DNA from 2 places in the Bradyrhizobium sp. SZCCHNS1022 genome. Region 1 is predicted to be linked to the other one. Evidence: riboswitches for the same ligand, from Rfam matches in the RefSeq annotation. Region 1 holds a riboswitch; the other holds the start of a gene.
What was found. Region 1 has a riboswitch for S-adenosylmethionine ahead of QX071_RS23585 (GNAT family N-acetyltransferase). Riboswitches for the same ligand answer to the same signal wherever they lie in the genome.
Positions count from the first base shown of each region.

Region 2: linked by a shared signal. The riboswitch ahead of QX071_RS00665 (O-succinylhomoserine sulfhydrylase) and the one ahead of QX071_RS23585 (GNAT family N-acetyltransferase) in region 1 are both predicted to bind S-adenosylmethionine.

Region 1 covers NZ_JAUETT010000004.1:148,040-151,777, reverse strand. Annotated here, with positions in the region: gene QX071_RS23595 (uridylate kinase) at 1-477, shown strand, start outside; gene QX071_RS23590 (hypothetical protein) at 552-1,340, opposite strand; SAM-I-IV-variant riboswitch at 1,669-1,778, shown strand; gene QX071_RS23585 (GNAT family N-acetyltransferase) at 1,824-2,294, shown strand; gene QX071_RS23580 (hypothetical protein) at 2,505-3,044, opposite strand; gene QX071_RS23575 (hypothetical protein) at 3,246-3,738, opposite strand, start outside.
Region 2 covers NZ_JAUETT010000001.1:143,458-147,195, reverse strand. Annotated here, with positions in the region: gene QX071_RS00670 (GDSL-type esterase/lipase family protein) at 1-174, shown strand, start outside; gene QX071_RS00665 (O-succinylhomoserine sulfhydrylase) at 286-1,488, opposite strand; SAM riboswitch at 1,562-1,641, opposite strand; gene QX071_RS00660 (2'-deoxycytidine 5'-triphosphate deaminase) at 1,755-2,861, shown strand; gene QX071_RS00655 (hypothetical protein) at 2,880-3,407, opposite strand; gene QX071_RS00650 (SRPBCC family protein) at 3,404-3,738, opposite strand, start outside.

The DNA.
Region 1 (3,738 bases):
CGCGAACGTTACGCGCGTGGTCGCCATTCGGCCGAAGGTTATTATTTTGACGCCCGGGACCTCGATGCCGTCCGGCGGTTACTCCTCGAGCCGCTGGGTCCCGGAGGAAGCCTAATCTATAGCACCGCTTCCTTCGACCTCGATAAGGACGAGCCTATCGTTGCGCCCACCCACAGGGCGAATCAACGCGACATCTTGATCGTCGATGGGACATTCTTGCAGCGATCAGAGCTGCGAGATGCTTGGGAAGTCGTCATATTTGTTGACGTCGATGTAAAAACAGCTGGCGAAAGGGGGACGTTGCGCGACGCCAACCAACTCGGTGGCCGTGAAGCGGCGGAGGCTCTGTACCGGGATCGGTACGCGCCGGCATTCGAGATTTATGAGCGGCTAAGTCAACCCATCCAAAATGCCAACATTGTGCTGGACAATAGAGAATTCGAGACTGCGGCGGTGCGCATCAACCGCCCCGTCTGACCTCAAGTACGATCGGCCGCGCGCTGGGCCGTAGTGTGCCAGAAGCTGACGTCTGTCTGACCACCATGAACGACTCACTTGCGTCGCCAGGATTCGACTAAGGCAGCGAGCTTGGCGTCCGACGTCTCGTCGCCCTGAGCTAAATCTGCTTCGTAGCCAAACCAATAATCGCCGACCAGCGTGCGGTGGGTGCAGAACCTTCCGTTGTCCAGTCGGCATGCCACGAGCCGTGTCGGCTCTCCCATCGCATTCAGGCGCACGAAATAATGCTGGATCCGCGTAGGCGCGCCGGGCTGCAGCTGATAGCTCAGATCAAACGATCGATACCCGTCGTGATCGGGACCGGGAGTCATCTCCGACCGGTATTTGCGCCATGAACCCAGGGTCGGATCGGCAACGTCCTTATCACCTGGAAGAATCCGGACCTGTTGAATCCAGCTACAATCGATGTCGGTGTGCCCGCCGAGATTGGACAGGCAGAGATCGACGGTGAAGCCGATCTCGCCGGGAGGGTCGCGAGGAGGACGGCCGGGGCCGGCATCCGCATATTTCCAGGGTACCAGGAACACCTCCGGGCCGATATGCCGCTCGTAATAATCAGGTCCCGGTTCGACGCGGGCACGGGCAATCTGGTTGCCGGCAATGGTCGCGGTCCAGATCAGAATGACCAGCAAGGACGCGGTGGCGCGAAACCCCAAGGCGAACGCGACCGAGGACAGCACCGCGGCAAGGCCGGCAGCGGCCATGATTAGTTTGGATGCGTTGAGATCATACGCATCCAGCGTCGCATGCGGATGCGCAGGGAAGTAGAACTTGTCGAAGCCCGCCGCCGCGCCGACAACAAAGCAGACCGGGATCGCCACCACAAGCAGGACCCAGGCGGCGACAACAGACGTTTTGGCGTGCCTCCGGAGTAGTTTCACGATTCACCAAATAACCAAGGATTCCTGACTGGCATCTTAGCAAGAATATGATGCACTGCTATTTCTTGTCGAGCACTCATGCGCGACACACTTTCGCTTCAAGCCAAAGGCCGCCGTGGCCGGCAGACGGATGGCGCAGCCGGTGTACCCCCAGCTACGGAAATAACCCCTCCGTTCCGGGACTTACGTTTCGGGCCAGGAGCGGCCACGCGTTATTCCTCAAACTGGGGGCGCGCTTGCCAAGCTCGATAGTGCCCGCTATCGTCAACTCCAACATCAAGAGTTGGGCCGACGCCCAGCGCCAACCTGCTCCCCGAGCAAGGTGGCTTTCTTCCTTCGGAAGAAGATGTGGCCGGTCCGGCAACTAAACGGGACAAGCCACCACGGCGTCATGCGCTCCTCTCTTCGAAGAAGGGGACGAGAATGACTGTCGATAGAGTCGAAATTGAGCTGGCCGATGCAAGGTCCCCGGACCTGATCAACCTCGTCACCGCGCTGGACGATTTCTTGAACAAGGTCTGCGGGGTGGACAGGAATCACGGCTCTCCAATCGATCGGCTGGCGCACGGCGACACGCAAATGTTTATCGCGCGGATTGCCGGACAAGCCGTCGGCTGTGCAGGGCTGCAGATGTTCGCGGATGGTACCGGGGAGGTGAAGCGCATGTATGTCGTCCCCGAGGTTCGGACAACTGGAATAGGCAGCAGCCTCCTGACGCGCGTTGTGGAAGCGGCCTTGACCGCCAAGCTGTCGGTTCTGCGGCTGGAAACCACGGAATTTCTTCCCGATGCGCAGAGGCTCTATCGGGCGAAGGGTTTCGTTCCGTGCCCGGCGTATGGCCCATACGTTTCCAACCCGATCAATTTGTACTTCGAGAAATGGCTGACGAAATGATTGTCGAGGGCGATGCGCCGACAAGGAATAACGAGGCGTAGGTCGGGTTGGAGCCGGAGGCGTAACCCGCCATCTTGACGTTTCAAAACGGCGGATCATGATCCCGCCCGAGCTGAAATCCTGCCGGGCTCCAGAGCCTCGCGGCGCCGCTAGCGCTCCGCAAACTTCCGCTTTCAGCCCTTAACGGACGCCAGGCCGACGGTCCGCAGGCTAGCCGATTTCCCGACGCAGCCGGTCGTGCACGTTTTCTAGATGCTCGTAGAAGGGCGCCATTTTAGCCTCGCCGTGGCCGGCATTCACCGCCGCCCAAGCGGGCAGCTTTCGGCTCAACACCTTCTCCCAGATGTCTACGAACTCGATGAATGAGCTATAAAACTCTCGTGTTTCCGGTTCGGCCAGCCACATCTTGTCGCGGAACAGATCAGCCATTTGCTGATAGCGCGGCATCAGCACGTGCCGCATCGTTTGATTTTCGTCATCGACGCTTATGTCGTGAATTTCGGCGAGCGCGCGGGCGTCGAGATAGGTAGGCGGGGCGCCGAGCGCTCGTTGGAGGCTGACTCTCAGCTCGCTTCGGGCATGGATCTCTTTGTGCGAAGCCAGCAGCGGTCCGTAGAATTGCTCGAGCTGCAGCTTCAGGAATGCAACCCTTTGAGCGCGGCGCTCACGGATGCTGATCATCAGCTGGGTCACAATGGCGCCAAGGAATGCTCCAACGCCCAGCGCCGCGAGCAGTTGCGGAAACTCCATCGTGGCACCCCGTTGCTGGCTCGCTTCAGTTTCGATGCCAATATATAGGTGACGAAAATGAAGTCCATCGACCTCGTCGACACGCGGGACCTCGGATTGCGCTTGGTAAAGGAGAGCGGATGAAGATCCCCGATTTCAAGCCAGATCTACGATCGGCGCGAGCACGATTTCGATGGGCATGTCGGTGAGGATTTTCTTTGACTACCGGTGCCCCTGAATTTTGCAGATTATGCCGGCGTATTGTCTCACCGGGCCTTGTGGCGTCCCCGATGTACCGGTCCACTTTTTCTCGTCGAGCGTGCACAGAATCTTCCAGTTCGAGTATTCGATCTCTCTGTTGGGATCGAGCCTGATCGTGGATAGCCTTGGGAAGGTCAGTGTCTGATTTCCGGCGTCGATTTTAGGCTCGTCAACGTCGGCGATCTCGAACCCGTCTTGGTATAGTTTAGACGGGTTCAATCTTGCAGGCCGGCTGCCAGCTATTGCAGTTTCCTTGGCAGATCGCTCGATATCCCACGCCCTAAAATTTGCGTAGCAAAATGCGAAGGCAGCAATCCATAGAAACAGCGGGCGGCGGCGAGCTGCCGGCAATAACTCATTGAACTTCTTTGTCGTTGAGGTCGGCAGGTAACGCTCTAACGCTCGCTCGATCCAAAATGCCACCGCGATCCAAAACTGCCAATAGCTCACGATC
Region 2 (3,738 bases), on a different contig from region 1:
GAGCAGCAATCGATCCCGATCAACGATTTCGTCATCGCCGACGGCCTGCATATGAACGATTGGGGCTATGCCTGTTTCGCGCAGTTGCTCGGCGACGACATCATCAAGTCGGTCGGACAGGTCAAGCTCGGCGTTAACCTGCCGGCGGACGTCCTGACCTATCGGCCGATGTGACGCCGTCAGGCGTCATCCCGGGGCGCACGTCCGCGCGCGGGCCCGGGATCTCGATCGACAGGGCAAGCAGCGAATAGGGGTTTCTTACTACTCCCTACTCGCCCTTCGCGATCACGCTTTCGCCAGCGCCGCATCCAGATCGGCGATCAGGTCGTCGACATGTTCGAGCCCGGTGGAGAAGCGGATGAAGCCTTCGCTGATGCCGAGCTCGGCGCGGGCCTCCGGCGTCAGCCGCTGATGGGTGGTGGTGGCGGGATGGGTGACCAGCGTCTTGGCATCGCCGAGATTGTTGGAGATCTTGGCGAGCTTGAGCGCGTTGAGCACGCGGAAGGCCGCGGCCTTGCCGCCCTTGACCTCGAAGCCCACCAGCGTGGAGCCGGCGCGCATCTGCTTCTTCACGGTGGCGGCCTGCGGATGATCGTCGCGGCCGGGATAGACCAGCCGCGAGATCTTCGGGTGGCTCGCAAGGACATCGGCGATCTTCGCCGCAGTCTCGGTCTGGGCGCGGACGCGCACCGCGAGCGTCTCCAGGCCCTTCAGCAGCACCCAGGCGTTGAACGGCGATATCGACGGGCCGGTCTGGCGCATGAAATTGTGGATGTGCTCGGCGATGAAGGCCTCCGACGACAGGATGACGCCGCCGAGACAGCGGCCCTGGCCGTCGATGTGCTTGGTTGCGGAATAGACCACGACGTCGGCGCCGAGCGCCAGCGGGCTCTGCCAGATCGGCGTGGCGAATACGTTGTCGACGATCAGCCGCGCGCCATGAGCATGCGCGATCTCGGCGATTGCACCGATGTCGAGCACGTCGAGCGTCGGGTTGGTCGGGCTTTCCAGGAAGAAGCTCTTGGTATTCGGCCTGACCGCGCGCTGCCACTGGTCGAGATCGAGGCCGTCGACCAGGGTGGATTCGATGCCGTAGCGCGGCAGCAGGTCCTCGACCACGTAACGGCAGGAGCCGAACATCGCCTTCGAGGCGACGACATGGTCGCCGGCGCGCAACGGCGCCAGGATCGCGGTGGTCACCGCCGCCATGCCCGTGGCCGCGGAGCGGGCGGTCTCGGCGCCCTCGAGTTCGGCCATGCGGCGCTCGAACATTGCCGTGGTCGGGTTGGAGAAGCGCGAATAGATGAAGCCGGGATCCTCGCCCTTGAACCGGGCCTCGCATTCCTCCGCGCTGGCGTAAACGAAGCCCTGGGTGAGGAACAGCGCCTCGGCAGTCTCGCCGAATTCCGACCGCAGCGTGCCGGAATGCACCAGTCGGGTCTCGGGGCGGTATTGGGTCAACGAGGGGGTGGCGGCAGATTTGGACATATGACCTCCATCATGACCATCAGGAAAATGGTCACAAAAAACCGGCCTGGGAGAGCTCTCCTCACGGCCGGGATCACATGGGTCCCCGGCCTGTTTAGCGACTTGTTTAACGTGGCTGCAAGCCGGCCGGCTCAAATCACCACGGGATAAGTCGTGCTCTTAGTCGCCTCCAGCCTTTTCGTCAAGCCGGCCATCGGATAACGCGTAAGAACCCCTATGTTTTAGGGGCAGGGCTGATATTCCAGCCAGTCACGAGGGACCAGGTTTTGCCGCTTTCGCTCGCCGCCGATGCCAATGGCATCCTGCCCGATCGCTTGATCGCGCAGATGGCGGACGCCGGCCTGATCATCCCCGAATATGATTTCGTCGAGAGCCAGATCCAGCCGGCCAGCCTCGATTTGAGGTTGGGCGACATCGCTTACCGCGTCCGCGCGAGCTTCCTGCCCGGGCCCGGCGCGACCGTGGCAGAACGGATCGACGAACTGAAGCTGCACGAATTCTCGCTTGCCGATGGCGCGGTGCTCGAGACCAATTGCGTCTACATCGTGCCGCTGTTGGAAAGCCTCGCGCTGCCCAAGGACATCGTCGCCGCGGCCAATCCGAAGAGTTCTACCGGCCGTCTCGATGTGTTCACGCGCGTGATCGCCGACGGCACCCGCCGCTTCGACATGATCGGCGCCGGCTATCACGGACCGCTTTATGCGGAGATCAGTCCGAAGACATTTCCGGTTCTGTTGCGCGAAGGTTCGCGGCTGTCGCAGGTCCGCTTCCGCTATCGTGACGCGGTGCTGTCAGCCGATGAGCTGAATGCGCTGCATCAGGCCGAGCGGCTGGTCGATCGCGATGATGCCGATCTGGCCGGCGGCGTGGCGCTGTCGGTCGATCTGTCCGGCGAGAACGCGGGCGGTTTTGTCGGCTATCGTGCCAAGCGCCACACGGGCGTCGTCGATGTCGATCGCCGCGGCGGTTATGCGGTGGAGGAATTCTGGGAGCCGATCAAGGCGCGCCCCGACGGCAGCCTCATTCTCGATCCCGGCGAATTCTACATTCTCGCTTCGAAAGAAGCTGTCCAGGTCCCGCCGGACTATGCCGCGGAGATGGTGCCGTTCGATCCGCTGGTCGGCGAATTCCGTGTCCACTATGCCGGTTTCTTCGATCCGGGCTTCGGCTATGCCGGTGCTGGCGGGCAGGGCTCCCGCGCGGTGCTGGAAGTGCGTTCGCGCGAGGTGCCGTTCATCCTCGAGCATGGCCAGATCGTCGGGCGCCTGGTTTATGAAAGGATGCTGGCGCGGCCCGATGCGCTGTATGGCCAGCGCATCGGCTCCAACTACCAGGCACAGGGCCTGAAGCTGTCGAAGCATTTCCGGCCGTAGGCGACGTCGGGCGCGCGCTCACGTTCGGCTGCGGCGGATGGCCCTGAACTCGGTGACGAGACGCCAGTTCGTTCCCCCGTCAGTGGAGCTGTCGCCACGCCAGAGAAACGAATGATCCGTGATGTCGCGAAAGCTCCAGCGGATCATCCGGCCGTTCTCGTCGGTGCCGAGCTGCACGATATCGTCGCCTTCGGCACGGCCGATCATCTGCAGAAAGATCTGGCCGACCGGCTCGGACCATTGGATGCGCCAGGCGTCAAGCCTGGTGTCGTAGATCCGCAGCGTCGTGCCGTAAGGGCCCGGCCCATCGCCGCGGTCCCGCTGCCCGCGCTGTGGCACGATCCAGACATCCTGAACGGCACGGCCTTCGAGCACCCAGCCGAAATGCCACTCGCCATTGCGCCGCCGCATCGGTGCATTCTCGGGGAAATGCACGACGTCGAGATCCCATGAGCCGATGAAGCGGCCATAAAGGCCCATTTTGTCGGCACGATCGGCAGACGGACCGTCAGCGCCGAGCGCGTCGAGAAATGCCGATGTGGTCATGAGCTGCCTCCCAGCGCCTTCTGCATGGCTGCCGCACCGAGCTCCATCTGCCCGTCGATATAGGGGGCGATCTCATGCGGCAGCACGTCGGTGATCCAGATCATCCGGCAGCGGGTTTCGCCATCGAGGACGATCTGGACCGAGGCGCTGTGTTGGGTGATGCGCTCGTGGGCCACGGAGTAGACGAGGCGTCGTCGCGCGTCGTCGCAGTCGACCAGCCTCTCGCGTGCCACGCTCCCATTGGCGAATGTCAGGATACGCACATCATCGTCGAGTTTGGCGTCGAGCACGAAACCTGGAGCAAGCCGTATATGCACCGCCGCGAAATCGC